4 regions of the Chryseobacterium sp. CFS2 genome follow, and region 3 is predicted to be linked to each of the others. Evidence: riboswitches for the same ligand, from Rfam matches in the RefSeq annotation. Region 3 holds a riboswitch; each other region holds the start of a gene.
The links. A riboswitch is a leader RNA that binds a small molecule or an ion and turns the genes downstream of it on or off. The one in region 3 is predicted to bind cobalamin.
Positions count from the first base shown of each region.

Region 1: another riboswitch for cobalamin. It lies ahead of ODR02_RS11895 (acyl-CoA thioesterase); the one in region 3 lies ahead of prpB (methylisocitrate lyase).
Region 2: another riboswitch for cobalamin. It lies ahead of ODR02_RS04065 (TonB-dependent receptor plug domain-containing protein); the one in region 3 lies ahead of prpB (methylisocitrate lyase).
Region 4: another riboswitch for cobalamin. It lies ahead of metE (5-methyltetrahydropteroyltriglutamate--homocysteine S-methyltransferase); the one in region 3 lies ahead of prpB (methylisocitrate lyase).

Region 1 covers NZ_JAZHQU010000004.1:440,476-444,304, reverse strand. The annotation lists gene ODR02_RS11905 (XAC2610-related protein) at 1-679, shown strand, start outside; gene ODR02_RS11900 (HD domain-containing protein) at 681-1,271, shown strand; gene ODR02_RS11895 (acyl-CoA thioesterase) at 1,324-1,707, opposite strand; cobalamin riboswitch at 1,823-2,002, opposite strand; gene ODR02_RS11890 (hypothetical protein) at 2,037-2,837, opposite strand; gene ODR02_RS11885 (ATP-binding cassette domain-containing protein) at 2,868-3,530, opposite strand.
Region 2 covers NZ_JAZHQU010000002.1:133,896-137,724, forward strand. The annotation lists gene ODR02_RS04060 (YncE family protein) at 1-50, opposite strand, end outside; gene ODR02_RS04065 (TonB-dependent receptor plug domain-containing protein) at 47-2,080, opposite strand; cobalamin riboswitch at 2,190-2,374, opposite strand; gene ODR02_RS04070 (transporter) at 2,467-3,414, opposite strand; gene ODR02_RS04075 (cytochrome-c peroxidase) at 3,427-3,829, opposite strand, start outside.
Region 3 covers NZ_JAZHQU010000014.1:13,784-17,612, forward strand. The annotation lists gene prpC (bifunctional 2-methylcitrate synthase/citrate synthase) at 1-921, opposite strand, end outside; gene prpB (methylisocitrate lyase) at 908-1,816, opposite strand; cobalamin riboswitch at 2,263-2,455, opposite strand; gene ODR02_RS22835 (hypothetical protein) at 2,704-3,267, shown strand; tRNA gene ODR02_RS22840 (tRNA-Arg) at 3,458-3,531, opposite strand; tRNA gene ODR02_RS22845 (tRNA-Pro) at 3,564-3,638, opposite strand; tRNA gene ODR02_RS22850 (tRNA-Ser) at 3,655-3,739, opposite strand.
Region 4 covers NZ_JAZHQU010000001.1:56,152-59,980, forward strand. The annotation lists gene metE (5-methyltetrahydropteroyltriglutamate--homocysteine S-methyltransferase) at 1-2,120, opposite strand, end outside; cobalamin riboswitch at 2,299-2,484, opposite strand; gene ODR02_RS00280 (Lrp/AsnC family transcriptional regulator) at 2,680-3,141, shown strand; gene ODR02_RS00285 (LytR/AlgR family response regulator transcription factor) at 3,160-3,829, opposite strand, start outside.

The DNA.
Region 1 (3,829 bases), on a different contig from region 3:
GCATTTACCGACTTTTGTTTTACTAGGACCTGCCTGTTTTGGACAGTATCAGTTTGAAGTTAAAAATGCATCGAAGAGTTATGATGCCATCATCCAGGTGGAGAATTGCTATGATGGACAATGCAGCGGAAAAGGAACTGTAGAATTGTACAATCATAAAAATACAAAGGTACAGACTTTTATATCTGATCATCTTGTGCTGAATCTGAATCAGGGCGAAAAGCTAATACCGGGAAAAATGCTTCCGTTAAAGAATGAACAAAGCCCTGTGATCATTGATGATTTTAATTTTGATGGAACAGAGGATATAGCAGTAAGGAATGGGAATATGGGAAATTACAGTTCTGCCTCTTATGATGTATACGTATTCAACAGTACAAGAATGGCTTTTGTGAAGAGTAAGGAGCTTACGGAGCTTGCTTCCAATTCCTTTGATATTTTCGAGGTTGATGCTAAACGTAAACGCCTTATTACTTTTGGGAAATCAGGATGCTGTGATCTTTTTACGACAGAATATGCTGTAATTCCGAATAAGGGACTTGATAAGGTCTTTGAAAAAGAGGAAGATATGACCGTTGAAGGGCGCGTGAAAGTAACCACTAAAGAAAAGCTTAATAATAAATGGATTACCAAAATAAAGGTATATCCTTCAGATCAATATAACAGAAATAAGAAGTAAGATGAAAATTCAGAAAGAGATAGATTTTATCCTGGCTGTAGATGCGCTTAAAAATGTACAGCGAAGAAATTATAATGCAGACGATTCCCGAAGAGAGAATACGGCGGAACATTCCTGGCAGATTATTATTCTGGCTCAGATCCTTTATCCGTATGCTAAAAACCGTGCGGATATTGATCTATTGAGAGTGATAAGAATGCTTTCCATTCATGATCTGGTGGAGATAGAAGCCGGAGATACTTTTATTTTTGATGAAAAAGCAATGGTAGGTAAGTTTGAAAGAGAGAAAGCATCTGCTCAAAAGATCTTTGGAATTCTGGATGAACCTTTGCGTTCAGAATTCTTTAATCTATGGCTGGAATTTGAAGATGAGAAAACACCTGATGCTATTTTTGCCTGTGGAATCGACAGAATCATGCCGTTTATTTTAAATTCCCATACCACAGGAAAAAGCTGGACGGAAGCCGGAGTTACCGAAAAACAAATCCGGAATATGCTTGAAAATGCCATCAGTAGAGCATCGGATGAAATGGGAGAGGCTTTTGAACTTTTACTGAACAGAAGTCTGGAAACAGAAAAAGTGTTGAAATAACCTTAATGAAAATAAAAAGAATCGGGCGGCCTCTGGCCGCCCGATTCTTTATTTATAGTATCTGGATTGGTTTCTTGAATTCGTCAATCGCTACAAAAGTAAAATCACCTACGATGGCTTTCTCTCTTTCATACGAATACATCTGCTCTGTGTAAATTTCAACGTTCACTTTCATACTGGTTTTCCCCACGTATGAAACTTTCCCGATCAGTTCAACAATCGTTCCGGCAGGAATCGGTTTTTTGAAATCTATTTTGTCGCTGCTTACCGTTACCACTCTTTTTCTGGCAAAACGGGTAGCGGTAATAAAAGCTACTTCGTCCATCAGCTGCATAGCCGTACCACCAAAAAGGGTATCATAATGATTGGTTGTGTTTGGGAAAACCGCTTTAAAAATTCTGGTTTCGGAGGCTTCAATTCTTTCTTCTGTAGTCATATTTCATTATTAATTAAAGCGAAATGAAATAATATCAAACAACAGAATAATAACAGGAAATTCGGAAATTCCTGAAACAATTCATCAGATCAATACAACTTCAAATCGCGAAAGTTACTTGTTTAAGAAAAAGGCAGGTCTCCTGACTTGTAACATCTTTTATCTCCTTCCCATGCCTCGCACAGTGGATCTTTGATAAAGATTTCAGTTACTTACAGTTGCGCGACAGTCCGTGATTTTCACACGGTTCCCTTTTAATCTGCAGTGATGCAGAACCAATTTCTATGATGAATAAGCGTAAAACTTTTTCGGGTGCAAAAATAATGAATTTATTCCGGATTATGATAAATAATCTGGCTGATTACTCTTCCTTTTTTGATTGTCCAAAGAGTTGTATATCTGTTTTCTCCTGAACCATTGATCATATAAAGGAAAATATTATCGTTGTCAAGGGAAGTTACTCCAATGTTCTCAAAATCCATGGTAGGCTGGAACATATTTTTGATGGCTTCTCTTACAAAAACAGAACCTCTTCCGGGCTGTTGTACTCTGATGGATTTGATTTCAGTCATTCCTTCAGGAAGATCATTTCCTATTCCCCATGGTTTTACTTTATCAATGGTAAGAATTTTTCCTTCAGCATCTTTTTCCTTTTTACGGTATCCTGCATTGGAAGGATAGACATCAATCACTACTTTGCTTCTTTGGGCGGTAGGGATTTTAGGATCGGAATTGTCTGTGAAAATAATTGATCTTCCGTTTTTAGATTTAGAAGGAGTATAGGCGGGAAGCTGATCTACATAGGCAATACGTCCTTTATTTACCATTCCTTCTTTATCAAGAGTTTCATAACGTACAAAAGGCTTGTCATCATCCTGTTTCTCCGGATATTTGATCCAGATCCACTCTGTTTCTCCCGGAGCCGGTTTTACATAAACAAAAACATCTCCTTTACGCATACGGATCTTGTCTACAATTTTTCGGTAGTCGTCTTTATGTACACGTACGTTGGCATATCCTTCTTCAGCTTTTACAACTCCAAAAGGAACTTTTGTCTGCCCTTTTACAAAAGCTATAGATAAAATACTGAATGCGGATAAATAGAATGCTTTATTTATAAAAGTCATCATGAAATTTTTTTTGATCCCCAAATATATAAATTAAATACTTTTCGGGAGATAATTATACCGCTGCAGTTCTTTAAAATCTTGTATTTGTTTTAGATGGCCGTCAGAAAGCAGATATATATGGTCTGAAATATCCAGAACATCCTGGTAATTGTGATCAGAAATAATAAAACCTTTATACTTTGACTGCTGAAGAATGATTTTCTTTAATTCTTCACAAACTTTTGGAGAAAGGCTGTGGAATGGTTCGTCCAGTAAAACAAAATCTGTTTCAGAGTAAATGATCATCAGGGTTTCAATAGTTCTCTGTTCGCCTTTAGAAAGATTTTTAATTTTTTCATGAAGAAAGGGCTGTATGAGTTCCAAGGCAAACAGCAAATTGGTGTTTTCTTTATTACAGAAGAAAGGAATCAGCTTTTTAACGGTTTCATATTTAGGTAAGAAAAGGTCCTGGGGTAAATATGAGATTTTGTTTTTTCTGTCTGATATACTTTTCAAAATCTTGTTGCCACATTTTATAAACTGGGTATCACCGCTGATAACCCCGAAAATAATTTTTAATAAAGTTGATTTTCCACTTCCATTTCTGCCCAGCAGCCCTGTAATCTGTCCGGTTTCGCATCCTATATAAACATCCTGCAAAATTTTCCTTTCATTGAAGGACTTTGTCAGACTATCAACATGCAGTTTGCTCATAAAAACAATGTTATAATTTTTACAATAATCCCCGATAATATCGTTCCTGCCCAAAGAGAAATCCTTGAAAACCCTACATTGGCATAAAAGTAATATTCGTTTTTAAACCTTAATTCATAAATGAAATAGTGAAGAACGGGAAGGATTAAAAGGAAATTCAGTCCAAAATTTTTAATACTGAATGATGATAAAAAAGAAATCAATAAAGAAAATCCCAAAGTTGGAAACATTATTTTTTTATAAAAAATCCAGAGAATAGAAAAACTTTTGATCATGGTAAAAATAAAAATGGAATATCT
Region 2 (3,829 bases), on a different contig from region 3:
GTAAGAAAAGCTAATACCAGAAATAAAAAATAAAAGTTTAGTTTTCTCATAAGGTGAAGTTTAGAATAAGTTTAAAATTTCTTCCAGGCATCGGATAATTGATGACAACATCATAGTATTGATTGAAAATATTATTCATCTCAAGGCTCACTTTAAATTGGTGATTCGCCCAATTGAATTTTTTCTGAACAGACAGATCGTGAGTGTACCAGGGCTGCACATAATTGTATTGAATATTGTCCTGATTCACATCATATCTTTCTCCTACATACATCGCACTGTAATTGAAACTCCAGTCTTTATAATCTGCCATCAAACTGAATGATCCGCTATGCCATGGGGTATAAGGAATCTGATTACGATAAAAGGTATCTTCCGGATCACTTATATCTCTTGCGCTTTGATACGTGTAAGAGAGCAATGGCCTTAGCTTTACCTTTCCTAATTGCATTTCAGTCTGAATATTCACATCCGCTCCAATGATTTCAACCATTCCAAGATTCATCATCAGCCAGCGGAACATACTTCCATTAGGGGCCGCTACAATTTTATCCTGTACTTTGTTGTAGTAACCATCTACTTTAGCATAAAAGCTTTTAAAGAAATGGTTGGTATAATTCTTCTGATAAGTAAATCCTACGTCATACTGATTGGTAAATTCCGGTTTCAGATAGGTATTTCCGATATTGGTATAATATAAATCATTGAAAGTGGGAAGTCGGAAAATTCGTTTATAGAAAGCTCTAAGTGTAAGCTCAGGAATGATCTCAGGCTGATAACTCATAAATACGGCTGGTGTCCATTCTCTGCTGTCTCCGGGTCTTTTGTTTTTTCTTACTTCTTCAAACGTAAAAGTTCCTAAAAGGCTTCCCAGAATTTTGAACCTGTTCCACTGATAGGTTGTTGCCAATGCCACCAATGTGGTATAGCGTGTAGGATAAGAAAAGTTATCAAGATTAGCATCAAGATTATTATATTGAAAATCTCCGCTCAGACTCACATCCCAATTGGGTGTGATAGAATAGATATTGGATGAGGAAAGATAGAGCTCTCTTTGGATATAGGTATTATCGGTATGAATAATAGACTGCGAACGAACCGTATCCATGAAATGAGTATAATCGTAGGCGAATTTTGCTTTCAGCTGTGTTTCAAATTTTGGGAACAGTTTTTTTCTCAGATTGGCCTGTACAAAATAATTTTCGTCAGAAAGTCTCGCTCCTCTTCCACCAAAACGGCCGTTAACAATAGGGGCCGGCATCCCACGGTTTGAAATATAACCGTAGCCACGGATATTCCAGCTTCCGTTATTTAAAGTGCCATTGATAGACGTTTCAAAACGTTTTGCCCTGATATCTGAATCCTGTCTCTTTGCGATGGTATCATAAGCCTGCTGGCCATCGGGATATTTCTTGGCATACCGAAATCTGTAAATCCCGTCACTCTGCATGAATTCTCCACTGAAACTGGCAGAAACTCTGTCTGATATTTTTTGTTCCAAACGGAATGATGGATTGAAAAGATCAATGGACGCACTTTTTGCTCTTATAACGAGATTGGTTTTTCTTGTTCCTTTAAATACGGGTGTCTTGGGCTGCAGATAGATCGATCCCGAAGAGCCAAAGTCTTTTGCAGGTTGGAAAATTTCACTTTTCTGCCCGTTATACAATGATATTTCTTCCAGATCATCTAATGAATATCTCCCGAGATCTACCAGCCCGTTTTGAGCATTTCCCAATTGAATTCCATCATAGAAAACACCTACATGCTGGCTTCCCATACTGCGGATATTAATGGTTTTCAAACCACCTAACCCTCCATAATCTTTGATCTGAACTCCGGAAAAATACCGCAAAGCATCAGCAACTGAATGGCTGTTCAGTCTTTCCAGCTGCTCACCTTGCAGGGTTTGTGCCGGAATAATTTCTTTAAAATTCTTTTTATAAAGACTAATCGCCTTGATGGATTCCTCCTTCAGAGTGTCATTTTTCTTTTTTTGAGAATATAAAAGTTGAGATGTGATCACCAGTATTGTGAAAACAGCTTTATGAATTGCAGAAGTAGTTTGTTTTGCCGCCATTAGCTCATTTAGGATAATGAAGACGCTAATGGATATAAGAAAGCAACGACAAAGCACAGCTGTCACTGCACAGAATCATTGATGTCCTAAGCTTTATTCCACGAAAGCGTCAAACGATTATTTTCTGGCAGGTCTTCTGACTTACTCCATTTTTGAAATCCTTCCCATTAAAAAACAGTGGATATATTCTTCAAAAACCTTGGTGTGGAGCTTACAGCAGCGGGTCTGTTCCGGATTTTCACCGGATTCCCTTTTAAGAGCTTTTTAGGGCTCACCAAATTCCGGCAAAGATAAAAAATTATTCCTAACCCCCAATTAAAATAATGATTCATAAACAATTAAAGCTCCCGAAGGAGCTTTAACATGATTTTCAAAAGGGTTTTTATTTAAATTCCAATATTCAGGAAAATACTGAATCTTGATTTTGCTTCGATATCACCTCCTGCCAGATGGGTATACATAGGAAGCATGAGTTCACTTCCCAAACTCAGCCTTTTGTAAGAAGCTTCAAAACCCAATTTCCCATACAAAGCACTTCCTGCAGTATTAGGCAAGGCTTCATTGAACTGTTTATTCTGAGCATAAACCTCTCCCTGAACTCCCGTTTTTACAGAAAAAATAGATTTTTCATTCCCCGCAACCTGATAAAAACCTGTTGCAGCATAATTCCATTGGTTTCCAAATCGGTAATTTTTCTTATTCTCCGTTTTGATGGTATAATCTGTATTCACCAACACAGCCACTTTATTTTTCTGAAACTTATAATTCAAAGCGGCCTGATAATCCCAGCTTCCGGTTCCCAGCTGAAAACTCGGATTAACGCCGGAAGCTCCTTTCTCATCGAATTTCCCCAAAGGGATTTTCACACCCAACCCTCCGCTTAAGTGGTGAAAATTATCTTTAGAACTCATCAGCTGATAAATTCCCATCAGGTTAAGATCCCCGATTCCATTGATTTTGATATCTCCCTGTTGGGTTTTCTTTTCATGGAAATGGAATGGCAGACTTGCATATACACTCAGTTTTTTAGTTAAAGGAATCTTTCCCCAAAGCTGTAAGGTATTGAAATACTGATCCTGTGTAAGATCTTTCACAAATAGGTTTTCTTTTGCTTTGTAATGCTGGGCAAAGTATTTGATTCCGATAAACTGTGGATTCAATAAAGACTCAAAGCCGGAAGAACCGTTTCCTGCAGCACAGCCACAGGCATCACAATCATCATCAAAATCAAATCTGCTAAAGCTGTCCGGAGCTATATATGCGCTATCTCTGATGGTTTTTGCCTGATATTGCCCAAACAGGATTAAACTTATTATTACTATAATCTTCTTCATGTTTTCTATAAATTATTCTGCAAATTTTGGATTGGATATAAAACTTTTATCTGATAATGTTTTCAGGAATGCAATGATCGACTGTTTTTCCTGACTGTTCATAGCAATACCTATATGCCCATTCTGTTTCAGCTGCGAATCCAGATTGGGATTATCTTCTACCTGATCAGAATAGAAATTAAGTACCGCCTCTAAGGTGTAAAATCTTCCGTCATGCATATAAGGTGCTGTATATTCTACATTTCTCAGACTCGGAACACGGAATTTCATCCAATCTACCTGATTAAGAGTAACTCTGTAGCGTCCTGCATCTTTGAACTCGGTGTTATAATACATTCCTGTATTGCGGAAACTTTCATCGGTAAATAATTCTCCACTATGACAAGAGGCACATTTCTGACCGAACAAAGCCATT
Region 3 (3,829 bases):
AGTTTCCAGCCTTTCAGCGATATTGTACAGCAGCATATCTCCGGCTTCCCCGGAAAGTTCTTTCGCTACTTTTTTGATGACTACATTTCTTGGATCTGACAGGGTATAAACAGGATGTCCGAATCCTATAATTACTTCTTTGTTGGCAATACGTTTTCTGATATCTTCTTCTGCCTCATCAGGAGAGTTGTATCGGCTCTGGATCTCAAAAGCCACTTCATTGGCTCCCCCATGTTTAGGGCCTCTCAAAGCTCCGATAGCCCCTGTGATACAGGAATAAAAGTCTGATGAGGTTCCGGCAATGACACGTGCGGTGAAAGTAGAAGCATTAAACTCATGTTCGGCATACAGATTAAGGGAAATTTCCATTGCTTTCACCCATGAATCAGGAGCTTTTTTACCATGTAAAAGGTGAAGGAAATGTCCGCCAATAGTATCATCATCAGTCTCTACATTGATTTCTTTACCATTGTGGGTATAGTGATACCAGTATAAAAGCCCTGAACTGAATGATGCTAATAATTTATCTGCAATATCTCTTGCTCCGGCTACATTGTGATCATCTTTTTCCGGCTGAATGCTTCCAATTGCTGAAACCATTGAACGCATGACATCCATTGGGTGTGCAGCTGCCGGAATACTTTTTAAAATATTTCTAACAGAATGAGGAAGACCTCTCAATGATTTTAATTTTGCTTTATAGTTTTTGAGTTGAGCTTCAGTGGGCAGCTGACCATAAATAAGCAGGTAAGCAACTTCTTCAAATTGTGCTCTCTCTGCAAGATCCAATATATCATAACCTCTGTAATGGAGATCATTTCCACTTTTTCCTACACTGCAAAGAGCGGTATTACCTGCTGTCACTCCGGAAAGTGCTACGCTTTTTTTAGGCTTAAATGTTGGTTCGCTATTCGTTGACATGAGTATTTTGTTTAAAAAGGTTATCTAATTTTTGTTCATAATCGTGGTAGCCAATACTTTGATAGAGTTCTTCTCTTGTCTGCATTGTATCTAGCACATTGGCTTGTGTTCCGTCTTTACGGATATGTTGGTATACATTCTGTGCAGCTTTATTGGCAGCTCTGAAGGCAGAAAGAGGGTAGAGGACGAGTCCTACACCTGCATTTTTCAGTTCTTCTACAGTGTACATTTTGATCATTCCAAATTCCGTGATATTGGCTAGTACAGGAATCCCAGTAGCATCAACAAATTTTTGATAAAAGCTTAAATCAGGAACTGCTTCAGCAAAAATGAAATCTGCCCCGGCTTCTTTATAAGCGATGGCTCTTTCTAGCGTTTTTTCCAGTCCTTCACTGGCAAAAGCATCTGTTCTGGCTCCGATCACAAAATTTTCATCGGTACGGGCATCTGCTGCGGCTTTAAGCCGGTCCACCATTTCCTCTTTGCTTACGATTTCTTTTCCGGGGCGGTGTCCGCAACGTTTTGCTCCCACCTGATCTTCAATGTGAATGGCAGCAGCTCCGGCTTTGATTAATGATTTTATCGTTCGGGCAACATTAAAAGCGGAAGGTCCAAATCCTGTATCAATATCTACCAAAAGTGGTAAATCACAAATATTAGTAATACGCTGAACATCTATGAGTATATCATCCAGAGTTGTAATTCCTAAATCAGGAATTCCTAAAGACCCTGCAGCAACACCTCCTCCTGAAAGATAGATGGCATTAAAACCAGCCTGCTGTGCCAATAATGCATGGTTTGCATTGATGGCTCCAACAATCTGAAGGGGATTTTCTTTTTCCATAGCCTCCCGGAATTTTAAGCCGGGCGACTTCCAATTTTCATTTTTGATCATTATAATATTTATTGTTGAGTTGAAATTTGTTTGTCATTAAAGAAGCGGAAGAGCTGTAAAGACATCGCTTTTGAGTAAAAAGTAAAAAGTAGGAAAGGAGTTGGGGAATCTTCCCATTGTGCAGATGTCGGGAATTTTGAGAACCTCTGATTGTACAGGTTTGTAAAATAAACCTGTTGGAACTCCACGAATAATTAAAATTGCTTTGGTACACCTTATCCCTTTTTACATTGATTAAAATCCTATAAAAAGTTCTCTGTAAACTTCGCGGTGCTTTATTAAGAAAGAAAAATTACGGAAAGGGGATACGAATGAGCTACAGAATCATGAGAAGTACACAACGTACGCTCATATTCATCTCAAAAAATAACACAGTTTGATAAAAAAATTATCGTACTATATCCATATCGCATCATACCTGACTGTAAGCTTCAAATCGCGAAAGCATCGTCAATACGAAATAGGCAGGTCTCCTGACTTGTAACTGTTTTTATCATCCTTCCCATATAAAAAATATACAGTGGATATCAATTGATAAAAACTTTTTGTATGTTACTTACAGTTGCGCGACAGTTCGTGATTTACACACGATTCCCTTTTAATACACAGCTAAGTGTAACCAGTTTCGGTTGATAAAGAAGGTTTTAAGAACTCCTTGGTGGTAAATATAAGTATTTTATAATAACGAAAAAGATATTTTATGTAATCAATAGTTTTTTTAATTTAATGTATTGAAAATGTTTTAGTTGTAATCTGTGTTTTGGGAGTAGAACAGCTTGTTTGTGTTGTTAAATTAATATAAAACATGACCATAAAATTAAAGATAGTTAATAAATTTGCTGTTTTATTTTTATTTTACAAATCTTATTAACCGAATATAATTGACCATGGTAGAAATTACAAAATTTAAACAAAACTTGAATCTGCAGGAAATTCCGGTAGAACTGGAAAAACTGATCTACTTTCAGAATACTATTTCCTCGTATGAAAATTATTCACAAGGTTTTGGTGTTTTAATTGATGATAAATCCGGATTGAAAAGCTGGAGTGAGGACGAAAATTTTCTGAATAATTTACTGCCTTTTGCACAGGCGAATGGTTCCGGTTCCTTCTATGCCATTTGGAATAACGGAGTAGAGCAGCCTTTAAATAAAATGCCTGTGGTAGTTTTTGGGGATGAAGGCGGTGTTCACATTGTGGCTGAAAATATACTGCAGTTTTTGCATCTGCTCACTTTTGACAATGAAATTTCAGTAGGGCTTGATGAAGCTTATTTTTATAAAGAGGAAGATGATTATGAAGAGAGTGAAGGATTAAGTGAATATTTAGCCTGGATGAAAGGAGATTATGGGCTAAGCCAGATTGTAGAACCTGACTTATTGATTAAAGCTGCTCAGGATAAGCATAAAGAACATTTTGATGAATGGTTGGGGCAATATTTCGAATTATAAATTTTATGATAGCTCCAATAAACAAAAAACCTCACAATAAAAATTGTGAGGTTTTTTTGTGAGCGCGAAAGGATTCGAACCTTTGCCGTCCCGATTAAAAATCGGGATGCTCTATTTTGTGAGCTATAAAAAGATTTTTGATTAAGAGTAAACACAAAAAAAGACTCACTGTTTCCAGTAAGTCTTTAAGTGAGCGCGAAAGGATTCGAACCTTTGACCGTCTGCTTAGAAGGCAGATGCTCTATCCAGCTGAGCTACGCACCCATTGAGTAGTTTTGAGAAAACTACTAAAACAGTCGGGGCGGCAGGATTCGAACCTGCGACCTCCTGGTCCCAAACCAGGCGCGATGACCGGACTACGCTACGCCCCGAATATATAAAAAACAGCGGAGGGTAAGGGATTCGAACCCTTGCGACACTTTCGCGTCGACAGTTTAGCAAACTGCTCCATTAACCACTCTGGCAACCCTCCTTTTTGTTTATTTTTTAATGATCGTTGTTCCGTTATTGCGAGTGCAAATATAGAACAGATTTCTTTATTTACCAAATAAAATTCAAGAAA
Region 4 (3,829 bases), on a different contig from region 3:
GGTGAGTGGATATCATATACTCCGGGACCAATTTCATTCGGATATTTAAAATCTGCAAAGGCATTCAGCAGTTCCATCTGAGAACGGGAGCATTCTATAGTAATCACGTCTGCATCCATATCCGCAATATTTTCAATAATATCATTGAATTCTGAATAACACATATGGGTATGAATTTGTGTAGCATCTTCCACTCCACTTGCTGAAATTCTGAAAGCTTCAACCGCCCATTTCAGATAATTCTGCCAGTCTGCTTTTCTTAAAGGAAGCCCTTCTCTGATAGCAGGTTCATCAATCTGAATAATTCTGATTCCGGCTTTTTCCAGATCCACTACTTCATCACGGATTGCCAGCGCAATCTGCTTGCACGTTTCTGAACGAGGCTGATCATCACGTACAAAAGACCACTGTAAAATCGTCACAGGACCCGTCAACATTCCTTTTACCCATTTTTCCGTTTGAGATTGGGCATACTGAGACCAATACACCGTCATAGGAGTCGGGCGGGAAACATCACCAAAGATCACAGGAGGTTTTACACAACGGCTTCCGTAGCTCTGTACCCATCCGTTTTTGGTGAACACAAATCCTTCCAGCTGTTCTCCAAAATATTCCACCATATCATTACGCTCAAATTCTCCATGCACCAATACATCAATGCCGATGTCTTCCTGCCAGCGAATGGTTCTCTGAGTTTCTTCTTTTAATAAAATATCGTATTGCTCCGCGGTAAGTTCTCCTTTTTTGAATTTAGCTCTCCAGCTTCTTACCTCTGTTGTCTGCGGGAATGACCCGATTGTTGTAGTGGGAAACAAAGGAAGCTGCAGGACTTGCTGCTGTTCTTCTTTACGGGTTTTGAAGGCATTTATTCTTTGTGCGTCCTTTTCAGTGACCGCATTTGATCTTTGTTTTACCTGATCATTGTGGATAAGAGAAGAGGTTCTTCTGCTTTCAATGGCTTTTTTATTTTCTTCAAATACCTCAAGAATGTGTTCTTTTTCCGTTCCTGATACCAGTTCTTTAAGCGTCACCACTTCTTCTACTTTCTGTTTAGCAAAAGCAAGCCAGTTTTTAATCTCAGGGTTAAGGTTCGTTTCAAAATCAAGATCGCAAGGAGAATGAAGCAATGAACATGACGGTGCAATCAAAATCCTTTCAGAGCCTAATTTGTCAACAGCTTTTCTGATGAAAGACAATGACTTTTCAAAATCATTTTTCCAGATATTTCTGCCATCAATTACTCCTAACGAAAGACTTAGGTTTTCCGGAATACGATTCAGAATATCATCCAATTGTTCCGGATTTCTAACCAAATCGATATGCAAACTATTCACCGGAAGTGAAACAGCAAGCGATGCATTATCTTTTAATCCGTCGAAATAAGTGGCAACAATGAATTTCAGTTTCGGGAAACGGTTTCTTATTTCTGAATACACAGAAAGATAGGTTTCTTTTGCTTTCTCAGTTAAATCCAGAGCCAGAAAAGGTTCATCAAACTGAATCCATTCAGCACCCTGCTCCTGAAGTTTGGTTAAAATTTCCGTATATACAGAAAGAAGATTTCCAGCCAGATCCAGTTTATCAAATCCTTCTTCTTTTTCTTTTCCTAATAACAGATAAGTAACAAGCCCTATAATTACAGGTTTTGCATTGATACCCGCCTGTTTCGCTCCGGAAAATTCATTGAAAATTTTATCTGAGCTTAATTTAAATTGCTGGTTTTTATAAAATTCCGGGACAATGTAGTGATAGTTGGTATCAAACCACTTGGTCATTTCCATTGCTGTAATGTCCAACCCTTCTTTCTGGTATCCTCTTGCCATCGCGAAATAAAGATCCAGCTCAGAGTTGTTCTTTTTAAGCACCACCTCATGGTAACGTGAAGGAATTGCTCCTACTACAAGGCTCATATCCAATACCTGATCATAATAGGAAAAATCGTTGCACGGGATAAGATCTATGCCGGCTTCTTTCTGAATATTCCAGTTTTGATTACAGAGAGTTCTCCCTGTATTCAGAAGTTCTTCCAAAAGAATTTTACCTGACCAATATTGTTCGCAGGCTTTTTTGAGTTCTCTTTTGCTACCAATACGCGGATAGCCCAGAATGTGAGTTTGCATTTTTTTAAACTTTTTAATTAAACTTAATAGGAAAGTGCTTTAAAATGCTTCGTTATGTTTTAGCGGAAAAAGTTTCAGGAAAGTAATGACATAGCAGACAGTGCATTTCCTTCAGAAAGAAAAATACATGAATCTGATCTATCATCTGTATGACCCAAAAGCTTCAGCCCGCGAAAGCATTGTCAATTCAGTAAAGGCAGGTCTCCTGACTTGTAACAGTTTCCGTCATCCTTCCCGCTTTTGGCAGTGGATATACAAAGACAGAAACTTTTGGTGTGTTACTTACAGTTGCGCGACAGCTCGTGATTTGCACACGATTCCCTATTAATCTACCTTAAGTAAAACCTTTCCTGTTTGATGAAGTATCTATAAAGAACTGTACTTTTACCTTTAACAATTGCTTCCAGTAAAAGTTTTTAATTTTGTGTAAAATTAGCAATACAGAATAAAAGCACAATAAATAAGTAAAAATTAAGCAAAATAAACTTTTAAAAATAAAAATAAAAGCATATAATTCTATATATTTGATTGTTTTAATCATTTAAAAGAATAATATTCTGTGGAACAACTCGATGACAAGGATTTACAGCTGCTCAGGCTGCTCCAGAAAAATGCCAAACTGACCGTTAAAGAACTTGCTAAAGAAGTGAACCTTTCTACTTCACCGGTTTTTGAAAGAGTAAAAAGGCTGGAACAGGAAGGGTTTGTTAAAAGATATGCAGCCGTTCTGGATGCTGAAAAACTCAACCGTGGATTTACCGTTTTCTGCCAAATCAAGCTTAAAATTCACGACAGATCTGTAGGCTATGACTTTGTAAAAGAAATTCTGGAGATTGAAGAAGTTGCCGAATGCTACAATATTTCCGGAGATTTTGATTTCCTTCTGAAAGTTCAGGTAAGAGATATGAAACATTACCAGGATTTCGTATTTAATAAACTGGGATCTGTAGATTCCATCGGGAGTACCCACAGTACATTTGTCATGGCTGAAGTGAAAAACAACCATGGACTTACCATTTAATTGAACAGGAAACCGGTTTTATTCTTCAATCCATTTTCTGAAAGCAGATGTATTGCTCTGGCTTGTAATAAGATGATCTTTCTGACCTTTTATCTGGGCGGAAAGTGTATTCTTATTGTAACGTTCTATTCTTTCAATATGCTTTTTCTGGACGAGTGCACTGCGGTTGATCCTGAAAAAATCTGAAGCATTGAGCTGGGTTTCAATTTCTTTCAGAGTAGATTCATTCAACAGGTGTTTTTTTCCTGTTGTATCAAAAGCAAAGACAATCCCTTCTTCCGCTTCAAAGAAAGTAATGTCTTCCGTATTGATAAAATAGATTCCCTGATGTGAGCTGACCGAAAATCGTTTCTTATAGCTTTTCTCCACAGGGCTGTTATTTAGTATTTGCTGAAGTTTTACCCAAACATCCTCCGGCTCTGATGCTGTATTTCCCAATAGAATAAATTTATCCCAAGCCTTTTGAAAACGGCTCTGCGAAAATGGTTTTAAAAGATATTCAATCCCGTTGCTTTCAAAAGCATTCATCCAGAAACTGTCATACGCGGTAGTGAAGATAACCGGACATGAAATATTCACCTGATCATAGATTTCAAAGGCATTTCCATCTAATAATTCAATATCAGAAAAAATCAGGTCAACCGTTGAGTTTTTAAGAAAAGCAATGGCTTCTTCTACAGTACTTATT